2 regions of the Macrococcus psychrotolerans genome follow, and region 2 is predicted to be linked to the other one. Evidence: predicted binding sites of a transcription regulator. Region 2 holds the regulator's gene; the other holds the start of a gene.

Region 1 (15,422 bases), 430 kb from region 2:
CGATAATCACAAAGATTAAATATCCGATGGCCACACTTCCCATCGCAAAAGGGTTAATATACCAATGTCTATTGAAAAGACTGATAAATATTCCTGCAAAGAGCATTGCCCATCCAATAATAACTAATGGTTTATTATGAACAAATAGTCGTCCAGCATACATTGTGTAGAATGCAGCTGCCACTGCGCTGAGCAATCCCCAGATGATGGCTTTGGGTGGGACGACAACGTTATTAATATTACCACTTGTAAGAAGTAGAAAAGTCCCGAATGTAGATACAGCGATGACGATAAAATCAATCAACCTAAAATTAATTTTACGTGTGCTAAGCAAATAAATTAAAATGACAATAGGTGCTAAATACTGTAGTAAAGTAGCGACAGCAGCATTTCCGGCTTCTATTGAGGCAAGAAAAGTATACTGTACTGCAAGCATTCCGAATATTGAATATATAATGAGATGTATCATAGTATAGCGATCTTTAAAGAGGTTGAAAATATTTTGTTTTCTAATAACAGCAAGTAGCAATAAGAATAATCCACTGAATATTAATCTTACAGTAATAAACCAATCAAGAGGAAGTTTAAAAGTCTGGAACATTTGTTGTGATACTGTCCCGCCTACACCCCAGAATATTGCCCCTAATGTAACAAGAATGATGCCTTTTGTCGTATTATTCATGATAGCCCTCCTTAAATTGCATATTACCTCGATTATAGAGATAGAATATATGAAATTCAATGTAATAAAAGATATAAAAAAGATATTGCTTTTGTCAATGATTGTTCATATAATTAATTGGTAATGATAATCAATATCAATTGGAGGGAAAGTAATGAAAAAAATATTAATATTATTCATCGTATGTATTATCATGCTCGCAGCATGCGGGAATAAAGATAGCAAGAAAGAGCAAAAAGAAACAACAGTAGAATTTAAAACAGATAGCGGCAAAACAATAAAAATTCCAAAAGAACCAAAACGTATCGTTGTTATGGGTGCAAGCTATGTTGGGAATTTAATTGATTTAGGTGTTACTCCGGTTGGAGCAGATCAATATGCATTCCAATCTGATATATTAAAACCGAAGCTTAAGGGTGTAGAACAGTTAAATCCAGGCGATGTTGAGAAAGTCGCTAAACTAAAACCAGATTTAATTATTTCATTTGATACTGATAAAGATAATAAGAAGTATGAAAAAATTGCACCAACAATTCCTTTTACATATACAAAGCATGATTATTTAGAAGTACACGAATTATTAGGAAAAATTGTTGGTAAAGAAAAAGAAGCAAAAGCATTTGTGGATAAATGGAATAAAGAGACGAAAAAAGATGGTAAAGAAATTAAAAAACATCTTGGTGAAGATAAAACTTATTCTATCTTCCAGTTCTTCCAAAAAGAAATCTATGTGTATGGCGATAACTGGGGCCGTGGATCAGAAATTATTTATCAAGCGTTTGACTTGAAGATGCAGGATAAAATTGTTAAAGATGTTAAACCGACAGGATGGAAGAAAGTTTCTTCTGAAAGTTTGAGTAGCTATGCAGGAGATATTGTACTCGTGTCAAGTGATGCAGGGTCTGCTACAAATACAGTAACTGAATCTAATTTGTGGAAGAACATGGATGCAGTTAAAAATAACCGCCTCGTTGAATATGATGCTGAAGATTTCTGGTTTAATGATCCAATTTCTTTAGAACATCAAAGAAAAGTTCTGAAAGACAAGTTAATGAATTTGAAATGATGAATGGCTGGATATTCCAGCTATTTTTTTATATCCATTGTTAACTTTTTGTACTAAAAGGTTAACGAATAGTGTAGAATAAGTTTATTCTGTTGAAATGAGGTTTAAGAAATGAAATTGAAAGATTTAGTGATTATCGCAATGTTTGCAGCTTTAATCTCTGCGATGGGTATTATCCCTCCAATTCCTGTGCCTGGTTTGCCTGTTCCGATTGTTCTTCAAAATTTAGGCATAATGCTGGCAGGCTGTTTGTTAGGACGTAAGAAAGGTACGTTTGCTGTATTATTATTCTTGTTGCTTGCAGCAGTGGGTGCACCTGTATTATCTGGTGGCCGCGGAGGATTCGCATTATTTTTCGGTCCGACAGGTGGCTATTTATTATCATATGTTATTGTTGCCTATTTAATCGGCTTATTTACAGATAAGATGAGACACTTTTCAGTGTGGAAAGTATTTATTGTTAATGCGCTTATCGGTGCAATTTTATGTAATTTAATTGGTGGGGCATTCATGGCGCAAAACTTAAAAATAGATCTAATGAAAGCTTATACTTCTGTATTGGTTTTCTTGCCAGGAGATTTTATTAAAGCATTACTTGCAGCACTACTTGCTGTATCTTTAAGAAAGAACCCACAAATAAAAAGAAGTTTAAATATATAATAAAAAGCGCTTAATCGGCGCTTTTTATTATGCAGAAATTTATATAATTAAGCGTTCGGGGTGACTGTATACATTAAAGCTATCCTCTCTTATAAATCCAATTGCGGTAATGTTTAAATCATCGGCAAGCTTAATTGCAAGATCTGTCGGAGCAGATTTACTTAATATTATCCCTACACCAATTTTAGAGGCTTTTATCAGTATCTCAGAAGAGATTCTACCCGAGAATATTAATATTTTATCTTTAATTGGGATGCGATTTAATATGCAATGCCCATATAGTTTATCCATTGCATTATGTCGACCGATATCTGTGCGGTGTAAGTGGAAGGCATCGCCATCGCTGATTGCTGCGTTATGCAGGCCTCCCGTTACTTGAAATGCTTTACTTTCACTTTGAAGATGCTGCATCATACGAATGACTTCACTTGGCGTAATCGTCTTCTCAGTTGTAGATACTTTAGACGTTTGCATATCATTAACAAAATAAAACTGTCTGCTTTTCCCACAGCAAGAACTGATCATACGTTTTGAGTGATTTGCATGAATTGAATGTATCTCGCGCGTGAGTGTAATATGACATAGTCCTTTAGAATCATCAAGATGGAATTTCTCGATATCGCTAAACTTTCTTATTATACCTTCTGAGGCTAGAAACCCTATGATAAGTTCTTTCATATAATCAGGTGTACACACTATTGTTGCGAATTCTTCGTTATTGATATAAATCGTTAATGGGAATTCAGTTGCAATCTGATCATGCTCCTCACGTAATCCGTCACGATTATACTTCAATATATTATTTGTAACATAAACTTCAGGCGTCATTATGATTCCCCCTTTAGTTATATCATATCAAATTAAGCACATAACGTATTTGACAATTGCTTCAAAATAAAAATTTTGAATATATTATTGAACGGTTATCTATAGGGATTCCCCTACACACTTTAGGACATTCCCCAATGGCTCTAACTTGTGAAAAGTTTCATAATCTAAAGTAAGAGGGCGAATGTCTAAAAGGAGTGTTATAAATGGCAATTGGAACAGGATTACGTTTCTTTAAACCAACAGAAAAATTCAATGGAAATTGGTCAGTATTAGAAGAGAAAAGTCGCGAATGGGAAAAGATGTACCGTCAGCGCTGGAGTCACGATAAAGTTGTAAGAACAACGCATGGCGTAAACTGTACAGGTTCATGTTCATGGAAAGTTTTCGTTAAAAACGGCATTATCACATGGGAAAATCAACAAATCGACTATCCATCATGTGGTCCGGACATGCCTGAATTCGAGCCTCGTGGCTGTCCACGTGGTGCTTCATTTTCATGGTATGAGTATAGTCCGTTACGTATTAAGTTTCCTTATGTTCGCGGGGTGTTATGGCGCATGTGGCAAGAAGCTTTAGAAACGATTGGAGATCCCGTACGTGCCTGGCAGTCAATTGTAGAAGACGAAGCAAAGGCGAAGGCATATAAACAAGCACGTGGTATGGGTGGTCATGTCCGTGTGAACTGGCGTGAAGTAACACAGCTTATTGCAGCACAATTAATTTATACGATCAAGAAATACGGTCCAGACCGTATCGCAGGTTTTACGCCAATCCCTGCGATGAGTATGATTTCATATGCATCAGGTGCGCGTTTCATCTCGTTACTGGGTGGGGAAATGTTATCGTTTTATGACTGGTACGCAGATTTACCGCCAGCATCTCCGCAAATTTGGGGTGAGCAGACAGATGTTCCAGAATCGAGTGACTGGTATAATGCCGGATATATTATTATGTGGGGTTCTAACGTACCACTAACACGTACACCAGATGCTCACTTTATGACAGAAGTTAGATATAAAGGTGCGAAAGTTGTATCAGTAGCACCAGACTATGCTGAAAATGTTAAGTTTGCAGATAACTGGTTAGCACCGAATCCTGGTACCGACGCAGCACTTGCACAGGGTATGACACATGTAATACTTGATGAGTTTTATGAAAAACGTCAGGAACCGATGTTTATTGAGTATGCAAAACAATATACAGACATGCCGTTCTTAATTATGTTAGATAAACATGAAGATACATTGAAAGCAGGACGTTTCTTACGTTCGAGTGATTTAGGAGATACTTCTGAGCATAGTGAGTGGAAACCAGTCGTATATGATGATTTATCGGAATCAATCGTTGTGCCTAACGGTACGATGGGACAACGCTGGGAAAAAGATGTGAAATGGAATATTAAATTAGAAACAGCAGACGGTACAAAAATTGATCCTGCAATGACTATTAAAGATAAAGGTCATGAAGTTGTTGAGGTTGTGTTCCCGTTCTTTGATAACGCAGGTAATGGAACATTCAAACGTCCGATTGCAGCGAAGAAAGTCACGCTTGATGATGGTACAGAACAATATGTTGCTACAATTTATGATTTAATGTTGTCTCAATATGGTGTAAACCGTTTTAACACAGATTTAGAAGCAAAAGATTATGATGATGAAAGTTCTATCTATACACCAGCTTGGCAAGAGAAGATTACAGGTGTAAAACCATCCATCGTTGTTCAAGTTGGACGTGAATTTGCACAAAATGCAATCGACACTGGTGGACGTTCAATGATTATTATGGGCGCGGGTATAAATCACTGGTTTAACTCAGATACAATTTACCGTTCAGTATTAAACTTAGTTACATTATGTGCAACACAAGGTGTAAATGGCGGAGGCTGGGCACATTATGTCGGTCAGGAGAAATGTCGTCCGATTGAAGGATGGTCCACAATTGCATTCGCAAAAGATTGGCAAGGACCACCAAGATTACAAAACGCAACGAGCTGGTTCTACTTTGCTACTGATCAATGGAAATACGAAGAATCTGGTGTAGATGCATTAACATCACCACTTGCAGAGAATGTAAAACATCAGCATCCAGCAGATTATAACGTGCTTGCTGCACGTCTGGGATGGTTACCGTCATATCCGCAGTTTGATACGAACAGTTTACTGTTCGGAGAAGATGCGCGTGAAGCCGGCAACTTTACGAATGAAGAAATATTAAAACGTGCAGTTGAAAGCGTGAAATCACGTGAAACGAAATTTGCAGTAGAAGATCCCGATAATAAGAAGAACCACCCGAAAACATTATTCGTATGGCGTTCTAACTTAATTTCTTCTTCAGCAAAAGGACAGGAATACTTTATGAAACATCTATTAGGTACAAAGCATGGATTACTTGCTGAACCTAATGAAACAGAAAAGCCTGAAGAAGTCGTATGGCGTGAAGATACTGAAGGTAAGCTAGATCTACTAATAGCACTTGATTTCCGTATGACAACAACGCCACTTTACGCAGATATCGTATTACCAGCTGCGACTTGGTATGAGAAACATGATATATCTTCTACAGATATGCATCCGTTCGTTCATCCATTTAATCCAGCCGTAGATCCACTTTGGGAATCAAGAAGTGACTGGGATATCTATAAATCTATCGCGAAGACGTTCTCTGAAATGTCAGAACGTCACTTAAAAGGTACATTCAAAGACGTTGTCACTGCACCACTTGCACATGACTCACAGCAAGAAATTTCTACACCTATGGGCATTGTTCGTGATTGGACTAAAGGTGAAGTAGAAGCAGTTCCGGGTAAAACGATGCCAGGATTTGCGATTGTAGATCGTACGTATACGGAAGTGTACGACAAATATATATCAGTAGGACCTTTGCTGGAGAATGGTAAAGTAGGCGCGCACGGCGTAAGTTTCAGCGTTAAAGAAGAATACGATGAATTACGCTCGATGGTGGGTACGTATGAAGATGATACAGTGAAAAATGGATTGCCAAGAATTGATACAGCAAAACGCGTTGCAGATGTTATTCTGAACGTTTCATCGGCAACAAACGGCCATGTATCACAAAAATCATATGAAGATCTTGAACGACAAACAGGTATGGAATTAAAGGATATTTCAGCAGAACGTGCAGCTGAGAAAATTACATTCCAGAACATTACAGCACAGCCACGTGAAGTGATACCAACTGCAGTATTCCCAGGTTCGAACAAATTAGGTCGTCGTTATTCACCATTTACGACGAACATTGAACGACTCGTTCCATTTAGAACGTTAACAGGGCGTCAAAGTTACTATATTGACCATGAAGTATTCCAGCAATTTGGTGAATCACTGCCTGTATACAAACCGACATTACCACCAATGGTATTTGGCACGAAAGATAAGAAGATTAAAGGTGGCGTAGATAGTTTGGTTTTACGTTACTTAACACCACACGGTAAATGGAATATTCACTCAACATACCAGGATAATCAACACATGTTAACATTATTCCGCGGTGGTCCAACAGTATGGATCAACAATGAAGATGCAGCACAGCATAACATTAACGATAACGACTGGTTGGAAGTATATAACCGTAACGGACTTGTTACAGCTCGTGCTGTGGTTTCTCACCGTATGCCACGTGGTACGATGTTCATGTATCATGCACAAGATAAACATATTCAAACACCAGGGTCTGAAATTACAGATACGCGTGGTGGTTCACATAATGCGCCAACACGTATTCACTTGAAGCCAACGCAACTTGTTGGGGGTTATGCACAAATTAGTTACGGATTTAACTATTATGGTCCAATTGGTAACCAACGTGATGTTTACGTTGCTGTACGTAAGATGAAGGAGGTTGATTGGCTTGAAGATTAAAGCACAAGTCGCAATGGTAATGAATTTAGATAAATGTATCGGGTGTCATACATGTAGTATTACATGTAAAAGTACCTGGACGAATCGTCCAGGTGCTGAATACATGTGGTTTAACAACGTAGAGACAAAACCAGGTATCGGCTATCCGAAGCGCTGGGAAGACCAGGAAGTATATAAAGGTGGCTGGCAGTTAAACAGCAAAGGAAAATTAGAGCTTAAATCAGGTTCTAAACTTTCTAAAATTGCTTTAGGGAAAATCTTCTACAACCCAGATATGCCTGAAATGAAAGACTATTATGAGCCATGGACTTACAATTATGCTAATCTTACGAACGCGAAAGAACAAAAGCATTCACCAGTCGCAACGGCTGAATCATTAGTATCAGGTAAAAAAATGGACTTACAGTGGGGCCCGAACTGGGAAGATGACTTAGCTGGTGCGCACATCACAGGACCAACAGATCCAAACATTCAAAAGATTGAAGAAGAAATTAAGTTCAATTTTGAACAGTCGTTTATGATGTACTTACCACGCCTATGTGAACATTGTTTAAATCCATCTTGTGTGGCAAGTTGTCCGAGCGGTGCAATGTATAAACGTGATGAAGATGGTATCGTACTTGTAGACCAAGATGCTTGTCGTGGATGGCGTTATTGTATGACTGGCTGTCCTTACAAAAAAGTTTACTTCAACTGGAAAACGAACAAAGCTGAGAAATGTACCTTCTGTTTCCCGCGTGTTGAAGCAGGACTTCCGACAGTATGTTCTGAAACATGTACGGGACGTATGCGTTATTTAGGTGTATTACTGTATGATGCTGACCGTGTATTAGAAGCAGCGACTGTAAAGGATCCGCAAGATCTATATCAAGCACAACTCGATTTATTCTTAGATCCTCATGACCCAGAAGTGATTGCTCAGGCAGAGCGTGATGGTATTGCACAAGACTGGATTGAAGCAGCACAAAACTCACCAGTATATAAGCTTGCAATTGAATACAAACTCGCATTCCCATTACACCCTGAATATCGTACATTACCAATGGTATGGTACTGCCCGCCACTTAGTCCGATTATGAACTACTTTGAAGGTAAAGATTCTATCAAGAACCCAGATATGATCTTCCCTGCAATTGAAGAGATGCGTTTACCAATTCAATACTTAGCAAACATGTTAACCGCAGGAGATGCACAAACTGTAAAAGAAGCGTTGCAACGTATGGCGATGATGCGTAGTTACATGAGAGCCGTTTCAAGTGGTAAAGACTTCGACGCGTCACGTTTAGACCGTATCGGCATGACAGCGCATCAAGTGAAACAAATGTATCGATTACTTGCAATTGCAAAGCATGAAGACCGCTTTGTCATCCCGACATCACATAAAGAAGGATACATGAATACGTATAGCGCTCAAGGTGGCGAGGGTTATACAAGCGATAACTTCGGCGCAGATTGTGACGGTTGTGGTCCAGTACCTGCTGGTAAGTCTGGTAAAGAAGTTTATGAAGATAACTTCTATGGAGGTATTTGGCGTGATTGATTTAAATAAACTTTATGATTATAAACGTGCATTTGGATTCTTTAGTCACCAGCTCATTTACCCAGAAAAATTAAATTTTCATCCAAGAGAATTCGACGGGGTGTTTGCAGAGGATCATCCTGCTTATGAAGCAATCAATCAGTACTGGAATAATATGCATGAAATTAGCTTGTCTGAAATTCAGGAAGTGTATACGTCGACATTTGACTTTGAAAAGAAGACGACGTTATACATGACATATGTTAAATTCCAGGATAAGAAAGAACGCGGACAAATGCTTGCACGACTTAAAGTATTGTATGAAATGTTTGGACTTGAAATGCCTTCATCAGAACTGTCAGACTTCTTGCCATTAATGTGTGAATTTATTTATGCAGCGGATTGGCGCGGAGATGAACGTGCAGAGGAAAGCATGGGGTTGTTATTAATGGTCATTGAAGATGGTACGTATAATCTGCTGCAAGCATTAGAACATATTAAGAGCCCATATTATCATTTAATCTTGGCGATAAGAGAAACATGTAAGGCATGTTTGATTAAAGATGAGAATGAGGTGACGTTAAATGGGTAATCAATTATTGTGGGTAATATTCCCCTATGCGTGTATTGCGATTTTTATTATTGGTCATATTTTTAGGTTTAAATATGATCAGTTTTCATGGACGGCAAAGTCAAGTGAGTTTGTAGAGAAGAAGTCGTTGATGTGGGGGAGTATTTTATTCCACTTAGGAATTATCCCGGTTATATTAGGGCATGTCGTAGGTCTAGGTATTCCTGCAAGCTGGTTGCGTGCAATTGGTGTGAGTGATCATTTATATCATATCGGTGCCGTATATATCGGAAGCATCTTCGGAATCGTCACGCTTATTGGTATGTTATTGTTGACAGCACGTCGTGTAACAAATGAAAACGTAAGAAAGCTAAGCTCGTTATCAGACATTCTTGTTAACTTTCTATTACTATTCATCGTATTTATCGGCTGTTATTCAACAATCGTAACGAATGCTACATTACCAGACTTTGATTATCGTAATACAATCTCTGAATGGTTCCGCGGATTATTAATATTAAGACCTGAAGCAGGATATATGGAAGGTGTTCCATTATCTTTCAAGATTCACGTAATCACAGGATTCTTAATTACAGCATTGTGGCCATTTACTCGTCTTGTCCATGTATGGAGTGTACCTGTAAACTATGTCGGACGCAGTCACATTATATATCGTAAACATAAATAATAAGTTATAATCAGAAGGCAAAGGAGTGTAAATGATGCATGATTATCAAGCGATGATAGACCAGCTTAGAGAATCACTGAATGTAGATTTTATCGGACTCGCGATGCCTTCTGATTTAATTTTACAGACAGATATTCACTGGCGCCATGTTTCGGGTGAAACAAATGAACGTTACAAGAAGATTGAACTAAAAAAAGGTAAGGGTGTCGCCGGTATCGTAATTAAAACAGGGCGAGACTGGATTGAGCTTGATATTGAATCCAGTAGTTTGAATGCACACCTATTTGATTTTCCGATTATTCGTTTTGAAAAGTTAACGAGTTTTATCGCTGTACCATTATGGAAATACAATAAAGTTGCAGCTGTACTTCTTATTGGGAATAGAAGTAAACGTCCGTTTACTTTAACGATGCATGAACAGCTCAAAAAAAGTCTTGAGCAAGGACTCGGTACTTTTTATTGTAAGGATGTGATCAATAGTGTCGAAACTTGAGCGTGAAATAAATGATGATGGATTGGTTGATGCCTTTTATAACGATACCGATGAACTCATCATATTTATAGATGAAAAGAACAATATACTCACAATGAATCAAGCCGCTCAAAAAGTGATTGATTTACATGACAATATTGATGGTCTGACAAGAAATCTTTGTCGCACATGTTTAGGAGTTACAAGTGAAAATGCAATAATGGAGTGCAGAGACTGTTTTATTAAACGTGAACAAAATAATCAGTCGTTTCAATTATTTCTAAAAGATGAAAATGGGGAGCCTAAACCGTATTCAGCATCTTACGTCGTGCTAAAAGAAAATAACGGCACTAAAGTACTGACATTGCAAAATATTTCCCAGCAAATAAAAACGCAGGAAATTCTTCATCAGAAAACAATTACACAAAAAATTATTAGTGCGCAGGAAAATGAAAGAAAAAGAATCTCACGAGAATTGCACGATAGTGTGATTCAAGAGTTGCTTAATGTATCAGTTGACATTCGTTTGATGAAATATAAGACTGAAGAAGAGAAAGAGAAGCATCTTCAGATGATGGAAGGTTCAATCGCACGACTAATGGATGATATACGCAATCTATCCTTAGAGTTGAGGCCTTCTTCTTTAGATGATCTTGGTTTAGTAGCAGCATTTAACTCTCATTTTAAGCAACTTGAAAAGAGCTATGGTCTTGAAGTTAATATGGATGAGAATATAGGCAACATTCGTTTTTCTAATGAGATAGAAACAGCAGTATACAGAATTACACAAGAAGCAATACTGAATGGCTTAAAATATGCGAATGTCGATGAAGTAAATGTATTTATACAAAAAGATGAAACCGAATTAACAGTAGAAATTAGCGACAGTGGAGATGGGTTTACACCAGGAGATACACCAAAAGGATCCGGACTCGGATTCTTTGGTATGCAAGAACGTGCGGCTATCGTCAATGGGTATGTTGAGATTAATAGCGAAACAGGAAAAGGTACGTTTGTAACGTTAACCATCCCACTCTAGGGGGATAAATATGAAGATTGTAATTGCAGATGATCATGCAGTTGTGCGTACGGGATTCTCGATGATTTTGAACTATCAAGACAATATGGAAGTTGTTGCAACAGCAGCAGATGGTATGGAAGCTTTCCAAATGGTCTCGCAATATAAACCAGATGTACTGATTATGGACTTAAGTATGCCGCCAGGAGAATCAGGATTAATTGCTACAGGTAAAATAAAAGAGGCATTTCCTGAGACAAAGATACTGATATTGACGATGTATGATGATGAAGAGTATTTGTTTCATGTTCTCAAAAATGGTGCAAACGGCTATATTCTGAAAAATGCTCCAGACGAAGAATTGATTAAAGCAGTGCGAACGGTCTATCAAGAGGGAACTTATATCGATCCTAAGATGGCAACGTCACTCGTGCATGAATTAATACACCATGATACAGAGTACTCAGCGAAAAATGATCATTTAAAAATATTAACAAAACGAGAATTAGAGATATTACCTTTAATTGCGAAAGGTTATGGTAATAAAGAAATAGCTGAAATGTTATATGTTTCAGTAAAAACTGTAGAAGCACATAAAGCAAGAATCATGGATAAGCTAGAGCTTAAAAGTAAACCGGAACTTGTAGAATACGCACTTAAGAAAAAATTACTTGAATTTTAAAAAAGGTAGTGACACGATGCAATTTCAAACAAAGATGAAAGCACTGCGTATTTTAGAGAATGAACACATGTTGATGCGTTCACTATTACATGAATGGTATCAAATCATGATGGATGTGAAAGCTACAGAAGCGATGCTTTCAAAATATCATAAACTAAAGTTATTAAAAGAAAAAGTGTCGGAGTTTTTACCGGTACTTGATAAGCACCAGGCAAAAGAAGAGCGATTTTTCTTTCCTGTTCTAGGAAGTTATATTGGAACAGATCAAGGTCCGATACTGACAATTGAAGCTGAGCATGATGAGATGGCACAATATTTTAATCACTTTAACGGTGTTACAAATATGATGGAACTGAGTGTAGAAGATATTAATCTCCTGTTGAATGATTTGAACGAAGGTTACGAAATTTGTATGGTGCACATGTATAAGGAAGAGAGTGTACTGTTCACAATGGCGGAAAAGGTATTTAAGATAAAAGATGAAGAAATGCTTCTAGAGGTATTGAATACAAAGATTATATAAAGAGAGAACTAAAACTTGAAAGAGTTCTAGTTCTCTCTTTATATAGGGAAATGACTCAGTTATAGGGGGAATTCCCCAATGTTAAATGTATCACAATCGCCTTACAATAGTTTTGTATAGTAAATCACAAACTAATGAAAAAGGTGAAAGAAATGGACAAATCAACAAGTAAAGTACAGTTACCCTTACAGACGTTAAGTTTAGTTGCAGGGTTTATGGCATGGACAATCATTGCACCGCTTATGCCATTTATGTCACAAGAATTTACCATTCCAGAAAGTCAGAAAGCAATTATTTTAGCGATACCAGTTATTCTTGGCTCAGTTTTGCGTATCCCACTTGGTTATTATGCCAACTTAATCGGTGCAAGAAAGGTATTCTTATTCTCGTTTATATTCTTATTGATTCCAGTATTCTTACTTAGTTTAGCACAGTCTACTACGATGCTGATGATTTCAGGCCTTTTCTTAGGTGTTGGGGGCGCAATCTTCTCTGTAGGTGTTACGAGTGTTCCGAAATATTTCCCGAAAGAAAAACATGGTTTAGCGAATGGTATTTATGGAATGGGGAATATCGGAACTGCTGTATCAGCGTTCGCAGCACCACCGCTTGCGAATGCAATTGGCTGGAGCAACACTGTTAAATCTTATTTAGTAGTTATGGCATTATTTGCGCTACTGAACTTCTTATTAGGAGATAAAGATGAGCCGAAAGTAAAACAACCATTAATGGATCAGATTAAAGGTGTATTACCAGAGTATAAACTGTATTTACTGAGCTTCTGGTACTTCATTACATTCGGTTCATTTGTAGCATTTGGATTGTTCTTGCCGAACTTCTTGGTTAATAACTTTGGATTAGATAAAGTTGATGCAGGAATACGTACAGGTATATTTATCGCGATTGCCACATTACTACGCCCAATTGGTGGCGTGCTGGGTGACAAGTTACGTGCTATGGATGTCCTTAAAGTTGTGTTTGTTGGTCTTATTATTGGTGCAGCAATGCTTTCGATTAACCATCAAATCTCTTTCTTTACTGCCGGATGTTTAGTTATTTCAGCATGTGCGGGGTTAGGAAATGGCTTAATCTTTAAATTGGCTCCGACATATTACTCTAAACAAGCAGGTATTGTTAACGGTATTGTTTCGATGATGGGTGGATTAGGTGGATTCTTTCCACCGCTAGTCATTGCGGCATGTGCTGCAAACTTTGGAACGAATAAACCAGCTTTTGCCTTCCTCGCAGTGTTTGGTATAATTGCATTAACAACAATGTTCTGGATGGACAAAAAAGAAGGCAGAAATTAGGGGATGACATATGCGGTATGACAGACAAATAAAATTTTATGGTATCGGCCAGGAGGGTCAGGAGAGATTATCTCAAAAGACTGTCGGGATTGTAGGGTGCGGTGCACTTGGTACACATCTTGCAGAATCCATGGCGAGGTGCGGTGTAAATAAAATTGTGATTGTTGATCGCGACTATGTTGAGCTTTCTAATTTACAACGACAATCACTATTTAAGGAACAAGATGCAGTTGATTCGACACCTAAAGTGATTGCTTGTGAAAGAGAATTAAAAGCAATCCGAAGTGATATACAAATCGAAACTTACATCGATCATCTTGATGCGCCGCTTCTAGAAGCGGCGTTTTTGCAATGTGATTGTATATTAGATGCAACAGATAACTTTGAAACGCGATTGTTAATTAACGATTTCGCTTATAAATATAATATCCCATGGATTTATGGTGCGTGTGTAGAGTCGACTTATGTGGCATGTCCGTTCATTCCAGGTGAAACACCGTGTTTTAATTGTGTGATGGGTATGTTACCAATCATGAATAGAACCTGTGATACAGTAGGTGTTATAGAACCTGCAGTAAGTATGGCAACGAGCTTTCAGATGGCGTATGCGTTAAAGTTATTAACAGGGACACCGTTTGATGCGAAATTAGTGTTTGGTGATGTATGGCAGATGGATCATACAGCCCTTAAATTTTCTCGTATGTATGATGATGAGTGTATGACGTGCGGAGGACAAGCAACATATCCAGAACTGCATAAACGTACACATGAAACGATGTTATGCGGGAGAGATACTGTTCAAATTACCACACAGTTTAGTGATGAAGAATTGTTAAAACATTTAGAATCATTGTCTATTACCGTGCAGGAAACACCTTATTTTATTCGGTTTAACTTTAACGGCTATCCGATTGTACGGTTTAGAGGTGGTCGTATGCTTATTCATGAAGTTCAATCGATGGCGGAAGGCAAGACAGTTTATCATCAACTATTTGGTTAGGAGCGATTAGTATGGAACATTCAAATGATGTGCGTAAACAATTAAATGTAGGTGTCATTACAGTAAGTGATACGAGAGATTATGCTACGGATAAGGGCGGAAAGGCAATTGTTGAACATTTAAAAAGTATTGAAATCGATGTTTCACGTGAACATTACTTGATTGCTAAAGACGACCAGGCTGATATTCGAGCGAGCATTATGAAATTACTGCATGATAAAGTGGATGTCATTATTACGACAGGTGGAACAGGTATTGCAAAACGTGATGTTACGATTGAAGTAGTGAAGTCTGTTATCGATAAAGAACTGGAAGGTTTCGGTGAAATATTTCGTTATTTAAGCTATACAGAAGATGTAGGTACACGAGCGATGCTCTCACGTGCGTTATGTGGTACGAAAGATAATACCGTAATTTTCTCGATACCAGGATCAGTTGGTGCTGTAAATCTCGCAATGAAAAAGCTCATTACACAAGAGATTCATCACATTGTGCATGAGCTTAATAAGTAATTAACGGTTA
Region 2 (15,422 bases):
GAATGACAATATGTCAACGTTAATTCCAATAATTTGAGTGATTAAGTTCACTCCCAAGAGTGATTGCCTCAAGCAATCAAAGAGCTTTGTCAAGCAATCTATTATGGAGAGTTTGATCCTGGCTCAGGATGAACGCTGGCGGCGTGCCTAATACATGCAAGTCGAGCGAACAGACGAGAGTGCTTGCACTCTCTGACGTTAGCGGCGGACGGGTGAGTAACACGTGGGTAACCTACCTATAAGACTGGGATAACTTCGGGAAACCGGAGCTAATACCGGATAATATCTAGCTTCGCATGAAGCGATAGTGAAAGACGGTTCTGCTGTCACTTATAGATGGACCCGCGGTGTATTAGCTAGTTGGTGAGGTAACGGCTCACCAAGGCAACGATACATAGCCGACCTGAGAGGGTGATCGGCCACACTGGGACTGAGACACGGCCCAGACTCCTACGGGAGGCAGCAGTAGGGAATCTTCCGCAATGGACGAAAGTCTGACGGAGCAACGCCGCGTGAGTGAAGAAGGTTTTCGGATCGTAAAACTCTGTTGTAAGGGAAGAATAAGTACGTTAGTAACTGAACGTACCTTGACGGTACCTTACCAGAAAGCCACGGCTAACTACGTGCCAGCAGCCGCGGTAATACGTAGGTGGCAAGCGTTATCCGGAATTATTGGGCGTAAAGCGCGCGTAGGCGGTCTCTTAAGTCTGATGTGAAAGCCCCCGGCTCAACCGGGGAGGGTCATTGGAAACTGGGAGACTTGAGTGCAGAAGAGGAGAGTGGAATTCCATGTGTAGCGGTGAAATGCGCAGAGATATGGAGGAACACCAGTGGCGAAGGCGGCTCTCTGGTCTGTAACTGACGCTGAGGTGCGAAAGCGTGGGGATCAAACAGGATTAGATACCCTGGTAGTCCACGCCGTAAACGATGAGTGCTAAGTGTTGGGGGGTTTCCGCCCCTCAGTGCTGCAGCTAACGCATTAAGCACTCCGCCTGGGGAGTACGGTCGCAAGACTGAAACTCAAAGGAATTGACGGGGACCCGCACAAGCGGTGGAGCATGTGGTTTAATTCGAAGCAACGCGAAGAACCTTACCAAATCTTGACATCCTTTGACAACTCTAGAGATAGAGCTTTCCCCTTCGGGGGACAAAGTGACAGGTGGTGCATGGTTGTCGTCAGCTCGTGTCGTGAGATGTTGGGTTAAGTCCCGCAACGAGCGCAACCCTTATCTTTAGTTGCCATCATTAAGTTGGGCACTCTAGAGAGACTGCCGGTGACAAACCGGAGGAAGGTGGGGATGACGTCAAATCATCATGCCCCTTATGATTTGGGCTACACACGTGCTACAATGGATGGTACAAAGGGCAGCAAAACCGCGAGGTCAAGCAAATCCCATAAAACCATTCTCAGTTCGGATTGTAGTCTGCAACTCGACTACATGAAGTCTGGAATCGCTAGTAATCGTAGATCAGCATGCTACGGTGAATACGTTCCCGGGTCTTGTACACACCGCCCGTCACACCACGAGAGTTTGTAACACCCGAAGCCGGTGGAGTAACCTTTTAGGAGCTAGCCGTCGAAGGTGGGACAGATGATTGGGGTGAAGTCGTAACAAGGTAGCCGTATCGGAAGGTGCGGCTGGATCACCTCCTTTCTAAGGATAATTACGGAAACAGACCATCAGGTCTGTAGGAATTGACATTGACATATTGTATTCAGTTTTGAATGTTTATACATTCAGATTGTACTTTGAAAACTAGATAAAGTAAGAAGATATAAAGATTTTACCAAGCAAAACCGAGTGAGTTCATATTTGAATTCTTGAAAAAATCGCGCGTCTGCATTTATGCAGACATCACAATATTAATAACAGATTAAGTTATTAAGGGCGCACGGTGGATGCCTTGGCACTAGAAGCCGAAGAAGGACGTTACTAACGACGATATGCTCTGGGGAGCTGTAAGTAAGCTTTGATCCAGAGATTTCCGAATGGGGAAACCCAGCATGAGTTATGTCATGTTATCCATATGTGAATACATAGCATATGAGAAGGCACACCCGGAGAACTGAAACATCTAAGTACCCGGAGGAAGAGAAAGAAAATTCGATTCCCTTAGTAGCGGCGAGCGAAACGGGAAGAGCCCAAACCAGAGTGCTTGCACTCTGGGGTTGTAGGACACTCAATACGGAGTTACAAAGGAATAGTTTAGACGAATGACTTTGGAAAAGTCAGCCATAGAAGGTAAAGGCCCTGTAGTCGAAAAGTTATTCTCTCCTGAGTGGATCCTGAGTACGGCGGAACACGTGGAATTCCGTCGGAATCCGGGAGGACCATCTCCCAAGGCTAAATACTCTCTAGTGACCGATAGTGAACCAGTACCGTGAGGGAAAGGTGAAAAGCACCCCGGAAGGGGAGTGAAATAGAACCTGAAACCGTGTGCTTACAAGTAGTCAGAGCCCGTTAATGGGTGATGGCGTGCCTTTTGTAGAATGAACCGGCGAGTTACGATTTGATGCAAGGTTAAGCAGTATATGTGGAGCCGTAGCGAAAGCGAGTCTGAATAGGGCGAATGAGTATCAGGTCGTAGACCCGAAACCAGGTGATCTACCCATGTCCAGGTTGAAGTTCAGGTAACACTGAATGGAGGACCGAACCGACTTACGTTGAAAAGTGAGCGGATGAGGTGTGGGTAGCGGAGAAATTCCAATCGAACCTGGAGATAGTCTGGTTCTCTCCGAAATAGCTTTAGGGCTAGCCTCGCATGATGATTACTGGAGGTAGAGCACTGTTTGGACTAGGGGCCCCCTCGGGTTACCGAATTCAGACAAACTCCGAATGCCAGATAATTTAATGCGGGAGTCAGACTGCGGGTGATAAGGTCCGTAGTCGAGAGGGAAACAGCCCAGACCACCAGCTAAGGTCCCAAAATATATGTTAAGTGGAAAAGGATGTGGCGTTGCCCAGACAACTAGGATGTTGGCTTAGAAGCAGCCATCATTTAAAGAGTGCGTAATAGCTCACTAGTCGAGTGACGCTGCGCCGAAAATGTACCGGGGCTAAACATATTACCGAAGCTGTGGATTGTCCGTAGGACAATGGTAGGAGAGCGTTCTAAGGGCGTCGAAGCATGATCGTAAGGACATGTGGAGCGCTTAGAAGTGAGAATGCCGGTGTGAGTAGCGAAAGACGGGTGAGAATCCCGTCCACCGATTGACTAAGGTTTCCAGAGGAAGGCTCGTCCGCTCTGGGTTAGTCGGGACCTAAGCCGAGGCCGAATGGCGTAGGCGATGGACAACAGGTAGATATTCCTGTACCACCTAAGATTGTTTGAACGATGGGGGGACGCAGTAGGATAGGCGAAGCGTACTGTTGGTTATGTACGTCCAAGCACTGAGATTGAGTATCGGGCAAATCCGGTACTCACCAAGATCAAGGTGTGATGGGGAGCGAAATTATAGTAGCGAAGTCGTTGATTTCACACTGCCAAGAAAAGCCTCTAGTTAGAAATTAGGTGCCCGTACCGCAAACCGACACAGGTAGTCAAGATGAGAATTCTAAGGTGAGCGAGCGAACTCTCGTTAAGGAACTCGGCAAAATGACCCCGTAACTTCGGGAGAAGGGGTGCTTTTTAGGGTGCAAGCCTTGAAGAGCCGCAGTGAATAGGCCCAAGCGACTGTTTATCAAAAACACAGGTCTCTGCAAAACCGTAAGGTGAAGTATAGGGGCTGACGCCTGCCCGGTGCTGGAAGGTTAAAAGGAGTGGTTAGCGTATGCGAAGCTACGAATTGAAGCCCCAGTAAACGGCGGCCGTAACTATAACGGTCCTAAGGTAGCGAAATTCCTTGTCGGGTAAGTTCCGACCCGCACGAAAGGCGTAACGATTTGGGCACTGTCTCAACGAGAGACTCGGTGAAATCATAGTACCTGTGAAGATGCAGGTTACCCGCGACAGGACGGAAAGACCCCGTGGAGCTTTACTGCAGCCTGATATTGAAATTCGGCACAGCTTGTACAGGATAGGTAGGAGCCTTTGAAGCGTGAGCGTCAGCTTACGTGGAGGCGCTGGTGGGATACTACCCTGGCTGTGTTGACTTTCTAACCCGCGCCACTTATCGTGGCGGGAGACAGTGTCAGGCGGGCAGTTTGACTGGGGCGGTCGCCTCCTAAAGAGTAACGGAGGCGCTCAAAGGTTCCCTCAGAATGGTTGGAAATCATTCGCAGAGTGTAAAGGCACAAGGGAGCTTGACTGCGAGACCTACAAGTCGAGCAGGGTCGAAAGACGGACTTAGTGATCCGGTGGTTCCGCATGGAAGGGCCATCGCTCAACGGATAAAAGCTACCCCGGGGATAACAGGCTTATCTCCCCCAAGAGTTCACATCGACGGGGAGGTTTGGCACCTCGATGTCGGCTCATCGCATCCCGGGGCTGTAGTCGGTCCCAAGGGTTGGGCTGTTCGCCCATTAAAGCGGTACGCGAGTCGGGTTCAGAACGTCGTGAGACAGTTCGGTCCCTATCCGTCGTGGGCGTAGGAAATTTGAGAGGAGCTGTCCTTAGTACGAGAGGACCGGGATGGACATACCTCTGGTGTACCAGTTGTCGCGCCAGCGGCATAGCTGGGTAGCTATGTATGGACGGGATAAGTGCTGAAAGCATCTAAGCATGAAGCCCCCCTCAAGATGAGATTTCCCAACTTCGGTTATAAGATCCCTCAAAGATGATGAGGTTAATAGGTTCGAGGTGGAAGTACAGTAATGTATGGAGCTGACGAATACTAATCGATCGAAGACTTAATCAATTTTATAGATTTTTTATTCGGGATTGCCGGGTAGAATCTAATATATCTTACTTACTTTATCTAGTTTTGAAAGTATAAACTATTTATTCTTTCATTTGTCTGGTGACGATGGCAGAGAGGTCACACCTGTTCCCATACCGAACACAGAAGTTAAGCTCTCTAGCGCCGATGGTAGTTGGTCTTACGATCCGCGAGAGTAGGACGTTGCCGGGCAATATATAAATGGATGCGATGAGCCGCACATTGGGGACCTGTTAGGTCTCTTTTTTTTTATGTCTTAATTTAAGTAAATTAAATGTGTTACAATAATAGATATTTAAAATAAATTGAAGTGAGTGTGTTACATGAAAATAACGATAAATTCAATTGAAGATACAGAGCGTCTCGCACAAACAATTGCGACGCTTGTTACGCGTGGGGACGTGTTGTTGCTCCATGGTGATCTAGGGGCTGGTAAGACGACTTTCAGCCAATTTTTTGGGAAAGCACTTGGTATAGAACAGAAGATTACTTCTCCTACATTTAATATTATAAAATCGTACGAAGGTAAGCTTCCGTTTCACCATATGGACTGCTATCGTCTTGAAGGTGCGGAAGATGATCTTGGATTTGATGAATATTTCTACGGAGATGGTGTCACAATTGTTGAATGGCCTGAGATGATTGAAGAATTCCTTCCAGAAGATTATATTGAGCTTAATCTTAAGTATATTGAAGATTCAAAACGTGAAATAGAGATTCAGGCGATGGGTTCTAGAGGAAATCGCTTAAAGGAGCAGATTATTGATGAAGTTACTGCATATTGATACGAGTAATCAGCCTTTATCCGTGAGTATTATTGATGGTGATAGTGTACTTGCTGAATTTAACAGTGGTATGCGTATTAATCATTCTATTACATTAATGAGTCAGATCGAGCGTTTATTGAAGTATACACAGTTAACGATGAAAGATATTGAAGGCATCGTCGTTGCTTCAGGACCAGGATCTTATACTGGTCTCCGTATCGGTGTGACAGCTGCTAAGACGTTGGCGTATACTTTGAATGTCCCTTTATATTCAGTATCTAGCTTAGCTGCGTTAGCGGCAACTGTAAGGATGCATGAATTCCTGTTAATTCCTATATTTGATGCGCGTAGAAATCATGTGTATACAGGAATGTATCGTTATAAAGGTGTTAGATTAGAACGTGTTGAAGAGGATTGTTATATTTCTATAGATGAATTAAATGCTAAATTAAAGGCCCAGCACTTACCTTATATATTCTTAGGGATGGATGCTGTGAAACTCGAAGATACGTTAAAGGGTCCTGTATTTTATTGTATTCCTAGAAGTGCTGAAATGCGTCGTTTAATTGATATAGATCATCCAGTGAACGTTCACACATTTGAACCGACATATTTAAGGATATCGGAGGCAGAACGTAATTGGCTGAACAAACAGGATTAGTTATTAGAAAGATGGAACCGGGAGATGTCCCGTCAGTATATGATATTGAGCAAAAGGCCTTTCCGAGTGGATCGTGGACATTGGATGCTTTCTATCATGAACTGGAGAAAAATGAATTTGCGCACTACTTTGTACTTGTTCTGGATGGAGTAGTGATTGGCTATCTAGGCATGTGGATTGTGGTAGATCAGGCGCAAATTACGACTGTTGCAGTGAATGAACAGTTTAGAGGATTTGGTTATGGAAAGCTATTACTAGAGTATGTAATGAACTATGCACGAATAACATGTGAAATGATGAGTTTAGAAGTAAGAGTAGAGAATAATGCAGCACGAGGACTGTATGAAAGTCTTGGCTTTACCTATGGAGGCATTAGACGCGACTATTATGGTCCTGGTGAGGATGCGAAAGTGATGTGGGTGAAATTACGATGAATAGTGAGAAAGATATAACGATTTTGGCAATAGAAACAAGCTGTGATGAGACTGCAGCAAGTGTTGTACGTAATGGCTATGAAGTATTAAGTAACGTCGTCAATTCTCAAATTGAATCACATAAGCGATTTGGTGGTGTCGTACCTGAAGTAGCGAGTAGACATCACGTTGAGAATATTACGATGGTTATTGAAGAAGCACTTGTTGAAGCGCATATGACTTGGGATGACATTGAGGCTGTAGCTGTGACTGAAGGACCAGGGTTAATTGGTGCATTGCTTGTCGGTATAAATGCGGCGAAGGCATTGGCACTCGCACACAGTAAACCTCTGATACCAGTACATCATATTGCAGGACACGTCTATGCGAATCATATTGAAGAACGATTGACATTCCCGATGCTTGCACTTGTCATTTCCGGAGGACATACAGAACTTGTGCTCATGAAGGATCATATGGCTTTTGAAGTGATTGGCGAAACTCGAGATGATGCAGTTGGCGAAGCATATGATAAAGTAGCAAGAACGATAGACTTACCTTATCCAGGCGGGCCTCATGTCGATAGACTTGCTGCAAGTGGAGAAGATGTACTAGAATTTCCACGTCCGATTATGGATGATTATGATTTTAGCTTCAGTGGACTTAAAAGTGCAGTCATTAATAAACTGCACAATTTAAATCAAAAAGGGATCAGCTACAACAAAGAAGATGTTGCTGCAAGTTTTCAAGCAAGTGTTATTGATGTATTAACTACACAGACGTTTAAAGCGCTAAAAGATTATGATATTAAACAGTTACTTATATGTGGAGGTGTGGCGGCAAACCGTGGCATCCGTGCACGTATGGAAACGATGTGTGATAGCAATGATGTTAAACTATTAATACCACCGTTAAATCTATGCACAGATAACGCGGCAATGATTGGAGCAGCAGCTTATTATCAATATATTGCAGGCAAGCTTGGAACGATGGACTTAAATGGACGTTCAAATATCGATCTATAGTTACAAAGTTGATAGTAAAGTAGCTGTCACAATAAAAAGGAAGTCATCGTAATGGATGACTTCCTTTTTATTGTAAAATCATAGCATAGAAATCTAATAATTTAGAAAGAATAATGCTTCCCATACATGCACGCTATGCCTGATTTATTATAAATTAACCGATAGAATATATATTGATTAAAAAACACGAACATACGTACTTGTACACAAGTTGTTAACAAAATGTGCATAACTATATGTCAATAGTACTTTTTACACATTAAAAGCGATATGTTTTTGCTGCAAATCTGTGGATAAGTCTAATAACTTTGTGGATTACTTATAATATAACATTTTTATTGTGTATAACTGTGTGAATATCTGTTTTCAGAAAATAGCGTGTATTAATGAAAAATTATCCTTCTAATGCCATTTCGATGTCTGACCATTTTTCAAGTAATTTTTCATTTTCACTATTGAGTTTAATAAGTTCTTCATTGAATGTGTTTGCTTTTTCGATATCACTGAATACTTCTGGCTTTGTAAGTTCGAGTTCAATTTCATTGATACGCTCTTCGTTTGTTTCGATTTGCGTTTCCAGCTTTTCTTTTTGTCGCTCTAGCTTTCTGATCTCTTTTTGGTTCGCTTTGAATGCGTTATAGTCGTTCTCTTTATTTACGGATTTCGTTTGTTCTTCTGCTTGATGTGCAAGTATGGCCATACGTTCTTCTTCTTTTTCAATGAAGTAAGAATAGTCGCCTAGGAACATACGCCCGCCCTCTTTATCCATATGGAATACTTTCGTTGCGAGTTTGTTGATAAAATAACGGTCGTGACTGACAAAGAGCAATGTTCCTGGGTAATGGATGAGTGCATCTTCCAGTACTTCTTTCGCATCGATGTCTAAATGGTTCGTCGGCTCATCGAGTATGAGCACGTTATGATTTTCAAGGCTAAGCTTTGCGAGCTGGAGTCGAGCTTTTTCGCCACCGGATAAGTCATTGATGATTTTCTTGACATCATCTTGTACGAATAAGAAACGTCCAAGCACAGTTCTGATTTCTTTCTCAGGCATTGCAGGATAGTACTGCCATAATTCTTCCAACACGGTATTGTTCGATGAGAATTCAGCTTGTTTCTGATCGTAATAACCAATCGACAAGTTTGCACCGTAATGAACCTCTCCGGAAAGAGGCTTTAATAATTTAGCAATTGTTTTGATGAGCGTTGTCTTGCCGATGCCATTCGGGCCGATAAATGCGATTGCGTCTTGTTTAGAGACATCAAAGTTGATATTGGTTGCAAGAGGCGTTGAATAGCCGATTGCAAGATCAGTACAACGCAGTACGTCATTTCCTGTTTCTTTATCTATAGTAAAGCGCAGGTTCATTGAGTGGTCGTCTTGTTTTGGCATATCGATCTTTGTCATCTTCTCTAATACTTTGCGGCGGGACTTTGCCATGCCACTCGTCGATGCACGTGTAATATTCTTCTGTACGAATGTTTCTAGTCGTTTGATTTCAGCCTGCTGACGCTCATATTCGGCCTGCATCTTATCATAGAATTGATCACGCAGTTCAATAAATTTTGAATAGTTACCGGCATATTTCGTTACTTGTCCGAGCGCGACATCATATACTGTATTCGCAACCTTGTCTAAGAAATAACGGTCATGTGAAATAATGACGATGGCACCGTTGTACGTCGTTAAGTAATTTTCCAGCCATGCAGTTGTATCCATATCAAGATGGTTCGTCGGTTCATCAAGTAATAGTAAGTCGGGATTATGAAGTAGCATCTCAGCAAGTGCGAGACGTGTCTTCTGTCCGCCAGAGAAGTTATCTATTTTCTTATGGAAGTCTTCTTCTGTGAAGCTTAATCCTGTTAAGACAGATTTGATCTTCGTTTCATATAAATAACCATCTTGTGATTCGAACTTTTGCTGCAGTCTTTCGTATTCTGCTAATTTCTCTTGATATGCATCACTCTGTGCATCTTCACTCTGTTCACTTAAGTAAGTGGCGATGTTATTTAACTCCTGCTGCATGCGCTCTAAATGTAAGAAGGGTTTCTTCATAGCCTCATAGACTGTACCTTCAGCATTTAAAGTCATCTGCTGTGTTAAGTAACCAACATTTACATGTTTAGCAATAGACAGATGACCTGAATCGTAGTCTTCAGTTCCAGCAAGAATCTTCATTAATGTCGTCTTTCCGGCACCATTTCTGCCGACAATGGCTATACGGTCATTGGATTTAACTTCAAATTTTACATTTGAGAATATATTTTCACCTGAATAGGATTTTGTTAAATTACTAGCTTGTAATAGTATCACTTTGTTCACCTCTCTTTTATTGTACAGTAGTGTGATATCAGTGGGAATCATTTATCGTTAATTCATAATTTCACATAGTCATTTATTAGTATAGATGTTATAATTATATCGATGTGAAAGTTATCACAAAAAATAGAAACGGGTGAATAGGATGTCGAAGGACCAAATCAAGATTCCTAAAGCCACTTTGAAACGACTTCCTTTATATTATCGTTTTGTTAATACGTTATATAATTCAAATGTTGAACGAGTGAGCAGTAAGGAATTAAGTGAAGGATTACAGATTGATTCTGCAACAATACGCAGAGATTTTTCTTATTTTGGAGAACTTGGCAAGAAAGGATACGGATATAACGTTAAATTCCTGCTAAATTTCTTTAAGACGACGTTACAGCAAGATATGATTACGAAGGTCGCGATTATCGGTGTCGGTAATTTAGGAACAGCACTAGTGAACTACAACTTCTCGATTAATGATAGAATGAAGATAACAGCAGCATTCGATGTGAATGATGAAGCGATCGGTCGTAAGATTGGCAAGATTGAAGTTCAGGATATGAAAGAGTTTGAGAAGGTTGTAGAAGCTACAGGGATTCAAGTCGTTATCTTAACGGTTCCAGGTAGTGTTGCTCAAGACGTCGCAAATAGAGTGACAAAAGCACAAATAAAAGGTATATTAAACTTTACACCAGAACGTTTAAATGTACCGAGCGGAGTACATGTACATCACATTGATCTCGGCGTAGAATTACAATCATTAATTTTCTTTATGAAAAATCATTAGGGGGATAAATATATGTTTTTAGGTTTAGCATTATCAGGACCAGTTGTTATATTTCTAGGAATTATCGCTTTAATTATCTTTGGCCCTAAGAAATTACCAGAGTTTGGTCGTGCCATGGGAACATCTCTTAAAGAATTCAAAGATGCAACAGATGGCATCATGAAGGATCACGAAGATAAAGATAACAAAGATATCAAATAAATTGAAATTTTAAAGCGGCGATGTAGTGCCGCTTTTTGTATGAGGAGGTCAATTCCTTACATGAATAAAGATGATTTAACAGTAGTTGAGCATTTAGAAGAACTGCGTAAACGAATTATGACAGTCTGTTACTTCTTAGTAGCAGGAGTTATCGTCGGATTCTACTTCGGAAAGCCGGTCACAAAGTACTTGACGAAGGATGATGTGCCAAAAGAAATTACTTTACATTACTTTAAAGTAAGTGATCCGCTGACAATTTATATTACAGTGATTATGTTAATTGCACTCATCTTAATCTCGCCTGTTATTCTGTATCAAATATGGGCGTTTATCTCACCCGGACTGCATCCCAAAGAAAGAAGCGCTACGTTAGCATATATTCCGATCAGTATTATATTATTTCTTGCTGGGCTATTGTTCAGTTATTATTTAGTATTTCCTTACCTCATCTTCTTTACGTTAGGGCTCGCAAGCGAGATTGGTGTCAACCAGATGATTGGTGTAAGAGAGTACTTTAACGAAATGCTGCGCTTTACGCTGCCTTTCGGGTTTGTCTTTCAGTTACCGATTCTTTTACTGTTCTTAACACGACTTGGTATCGTCACACCGATGTTCTTAAGTAAGAACCGTAAGTATGCTTATTTTATTTTATTTGTCTTTGCCGCATTAATTGCACCTGCTGACTTTATGACGTATTTAATGTTCGCTGTGCCGATGTTACTGCTGTATGAAGTGAGTATCCAAATAAGCAAGATCGGCTATAGACAATATTTAAAAGGTGAACAGAAACTGATTGAAGAAGAACTTGAGAAGTAGTGACAAAGCTACTTCTTTTTTTATATTTTCTGATAGAATATAAGTAATATATTTCAAGGAGAATTATGATGAAGGAATCCCAGATAGTGCCATTAACAGAGCAGGAATTAGAGGAACTTGAAGCGCAAGTCGGCAGCAAGTTAGATGTGTATCCATCACAATTGAATTATAATATTGCTGACCATGGATTCGATTATCAGCCCGTCACCTTTATGCTGGATGAACAAGACCGTTGCCTATTAATCGGCAGAATTGGTGATGTACTTGCTACACCAAGGATTGTGTCAATCGAGGACGGACAGCTAAGACAACGGCCACTGCTTTCTTCTAGTAGGCAAGGCAAACTTGAAACAGCAGAAGGTTACGCCACAAGGAAGAATGTTCGCCTGCATCCTTATGAAGGCAATAATTATGAACTTGTCGCTGAGATTATAGAGAATAATGCCTTAGAATATATACTTGAATTACGTGTTTCAAGAAAAGAGCGCACGGTATTGATCTATGACACAGAGAAAAGAATATTTACTGTGGATCGTTCGGATAGTGGTTTGATTGATGAACCCTATACAAAGTTTATTACGTTGCACGAACCATTGACAAAGTTACACTGCATTGTTCATAAACAGACGATAGAGATATTTATCAATGATGGAGAAGCAGTAATGTCCACGCGTATTAATACATCAGAATCAGCAGATGGCATTAGAACATCGGCGGTTCATGGGGATGTTTATTTGAAGCTATGGAAGTATGATTTAAAGGATGCATAAAAACATCCACAAATTTTAGAAAATTTTTGTTTTAATTGTTTTCAGCAAATAGTATATTTATACTGAAGTGAAGCTAGCGAATTGAAATTAAATAGGGCATAACATTAATTGAATAAGATGTAAGGAGCTGAAATTATGTATTCAGTATTAGGTCAAATTACAAAGATGTACGATAGCTTTACACCAGTTGAAAAAAGGATTGCCGACGTTGTCATTGAGTACCCTGAAAAGGTGGTCAACTTACCAATCAAAGAAATTGCACATCTTTCAAATACAAGTGAAGCAGCCATTGTACGCTTCAGTAAGCGTCTTGGATTATCTGGGATTAAAGTGGTTAAGGTGGAGCTCGCACGTGAACTTCACACAATTGCAGATAAAAAGGTACCGACGAAGATTGAATTAACAGACGATGAAGAAGTAATGAAAGAGAAAGTCTTCAACAATACAATTCAAGCACTTTATAATACAGAGAAGGTCATTTCTGCTAAAGTGATTGATGAAGCGGCCCAGGCAATTACAAGTGCAAAACGCGTTATGATCTTTGGCGTCGGGAACTCAAGAGTTGTTGCGACAGATTTGCATGTAAAGCTGATGAATATTGATCAGTCTGCAATTCTGGCAACAGATCTTTTATCTGCGATTACATTATTAGGACACTATGAAGCAGGAGATGTATTATTCATTACATCTGAAACAAGTAAGAATAAGGTTATTACAGATATTTGTAAATATGCAAAAGAGAAAGGGATTAAGATTATATTATTAACACAAAAGTTCTCATCTCCTGCTATTCGTATGGCGGATATTGTACTTGCGATGGCGAAAGAAGAAAATGAAATCAATTTAGGATATATGACAGTACGTACAGCACAACTTACAATTGTGGACGTACTTTATTTAAGAGTTTGTGCGTATTTAAAGGATACAGTATTATCTAATATGCAGAATTTAAATGAAACACGTAAAATTACGCACGAACAAGAGAACTTATAATATAAAAAGCTGCATGTATGTACCGAATTATCGGTGCTATACCTGCAGCTTTTTATAGATGCTTTTATTTTTTATGATGAAACGGTCCTCATTCTTCTCATAGTGCCTAAAAAGCTTGCTATATTTTTCTTAAATAATCCCATAGTTTACACTTCTAATTTTTTGTCATTATTCTAATTCCAATGCCGCTAGGGTCATATATAATATTTGAATTCTCGTCTTTTGACTGAGTTAATCCTTTTTCTGATAATGTTTCTAAAAAGTGCTGGAGGTCTTCTTTGTTGGGGATATTCAGATCAAATTTCCTTAATCCTGGATAGTCAAGACGCGCGCGCTCGGTCTGATGTTGCCATGTATTTAATCCGAGATGATGATGATACCCGGCTGTTGCCATAAATGCCGCCTGACTACCATAGCGAGTCATTACATCTAATCCAAACAATTCATTATAGAATGCAATGGACTGATTTAAATCAATGACTGATAGATGCATATGTCCGATGATTGTGTCCTTCGGCATACCATCGAATGGACGGTTATGATTCGCTTCAATAACAGCTGCATAATCCATCTCAGATGTACCCATGACGATATCACCATTTGGGTCAAACTGCCATTCATTGCTTGGCACATCTCTGTAAATCTCTATCCCATTACCTTCCGGGTCCTGCAAATAGATGGCTTCTGAAACATCATGATTGCTCGCACCTGCTAACGGATATTCAGTCTTAATGAGGTGGTAGAAAATATTGCCGAGCGCAGCACGAGAAGGAACTAATAGTGCAAAGTGAAACAGCCCTGCAGTTTGAACACGCGTATGATTCGTCTGATATAAGTAGATCAGAACGCTATCATTAACCCCAAGTGCTGAAAATGAAGGGGTATGCTCGATAATATCCATACCTAATATTTCATGATAAAACTTTACGCTGTTATCCATAAAGTTAACGTTAAGATGTACAGCACCAATATGTGTGTCTTTCGAAAAGAATTGTTTCTCCATTATTATCCCTCTTTACAATGTATTATATATATTTTATATTTGATATATTAATTATACTAAAATTTGTTAGAATTGCAAAACATTCATTTCTGGCATTAGATTTTGATATGTTTCATTTATATATGAAATGTTAAATGTGTGTAACAATGCATCCTCATCATAGAAAAAGTGTACATTCTCCATTATAATTAATCTAAGTGGAAATTGGAGGAATTAAAAATGCACAAATTTAAGGTGAAAGCTGTTGCGGCATTGGTATGTACGTTCGGTTTAACGTCGTACCATGCAGCGCTGACTGAAGCAGCAGATAACTCAGTGACAGTAGAACAGCCATCAAGTGAGCAAGTAGAATCTATAAATACCGAATCTTCATTGAAATCGACTGAAGACAAAAGTTCAGAAAGCCCGGTAATTGAAATCTTGTCTACTGAAATTATCAAGGATGATGAGACAACAGAAATGCCAACAACAGAGGCACCAACAACAGAAGCACCAACAACAGAAACAATGACCACAGTATTACCATCCAAAGAACAGACATTAACGACAGAATTACCTTCAGTTGAAGTCGATCAACCGACTGAACGCCCAACAGCAGAATATCCCGTTACAGAACATCCAACAACAGAACATCCAACAACAGAGGATCCAGCAATCCAAGAACCGATAGAATCACCTATAGGTGAAGAGTTTACAGATTCAGTAATAACGCCTCCACAAGATAGTGATAATCAATCGGTGAGAGAGAAGTCACCTTTAAATGAACCGTCAGCAGGCACAGTTGATATTCCTGAGTTGCCTGATACTCCGGTAAGTCCAGTAGAACCTAGTGATAGTGAGCCGGAACATCCTTCTC

Evidence for each region. Region 2 encodes Rex, which represses fermentation and respiration genes when NADH is low (regulators of the CRP and FNR family bind a similar motif). Its sites were predicted from a motif close to TTGTGAAATATTTCACAA; they were not measured.
Region 1: QA539_RS00830 (nitrate/nitrite transporter) is a predicted target of Rex. The motif match lies at 12,669-12,686, and genes of this name have one in related genera.

The regions. Positions count from the first base shown of each region.
Region 1 covers NZ_CP124591.1:154,068-169,489, forward strand. The annotation lists gene QA539_RS00770 (EamA family transporter) at 1-682, opposite strand, end outside; gene QA539_RS00775 (ABC transporter substrate-binding protein) at 837-1,748, shown strand; gene QA539_RS00780 (biotin transporter BioY) at 1,860-2,408, shown strand; gene fdhD (formate dehydrogenase accessory sulfurtransferase FdhD) at 2,448-3,236, opposite strand; gene QA539_RS00790 (nitrate reductase subunit alpha) at 3,443-7,117, shown strand; gene narH (nitrate reductase subunit beta) at 7,107-8,657, shown strand; gene narJ (nitrate reductase molybdenum cofactor assembly chaperone) at 8,650-9,228, shown strand; gene narI (respiratory nitrate reductase subunit gamma) at 9,221-9,895, shown strand; gene QA539_RS00810 (GAF domain-containing protein) at 9,930-10,388, shown strand; gene QA539_RS00815 (sensor histidine kinase) at 10,375-11,406, shown strand; gene QA539_RS00820 (response regulator) at 11,417-12,067, shown strand; gene QA539_RS00825 (hemerythrin domain-containing protein) at 12,084-12,590, shown strand; gene QA539_RS00830 (nitrate/nitrite transporter) at 12,743-13,900, shown strand; gene QA539_RS00835 (ThiF family adenylyltransferase) at 13,911-14,900, shown strand; gene QA539_RS00840 (MogA/MoaB family molybdenum cofactor biosynthesis protein) at 14,912-15,412, shown strand; gene moaC (cyclic pyranopterin monophosphate synthase MoaC) at 15,413-15,422, opposite strand, start outside.
Region 2 covers NZ_CP124591.1:1,765,708-1,781,129, reverse strand. The annotation lists rRNA gene QA539_RS09280 (16S ribosomal RNA) at 101-1,655, shown strand; rRNA gene QA539_RS09275 (23S ribosomal RNA) at 1,874-4,798, shown strand; rRNA gene rrf (5S ribosomal RNA) at 4,897-5,011, shown strand; gene tsaE (tRNA (adenosine(37)-N6)-threonylcarbamoyltransferase complex ATPase subunit type 1 TsaE) at 5,143-5,604, shown strand; gene tsaB (tRNA (adenosine(37)-N6)-threonylcarbamoyltransferase complex dimerization subunit type 1 TsaB) at 5,585-6,247, shown strand; gene rimI (ribosomal protein S18-alanine N-acetyltransferase) at 6,259-6,681, shown strand; gene tsaD (tRNA (adenosine(37)-N6)-threonylcarbamoyltransferase complex transferase subunit TsaD) at 6,678-7,685, shown strand; gene QA539_RS09245 (ABC-F family ATP-binding cassette domain-containing protein) at 8,080-9,999, opposite strand; gene QA539_RS09240 (redox-sensing transcriptional repressor Rex) at 10,151-10,783, shown strand; gene QA539_RS09235 (twin-arginine translocase TatA/TatE family subunit) at 10,796-10,984, shown strand; gene tatC (twin-arginine translocase subunit TatC) at 11,045-11,800, shown strand; gene QA539_RS09225 (GH32 C-terminal domain-containing protein) at 11,869-12,570, shown strand; gene QA539_RS09220 (MurR/RpiR family transcriptional regulator) at 12,706-13,563, shown strand; gene QA539_RS09215 (VOC family protein) at 13,718-14,566, opposite strand; gene QA539_RS09210 (LPXTG cell wall anchor domain-containing protein) at 14,786-15,422, shown strand, end outside.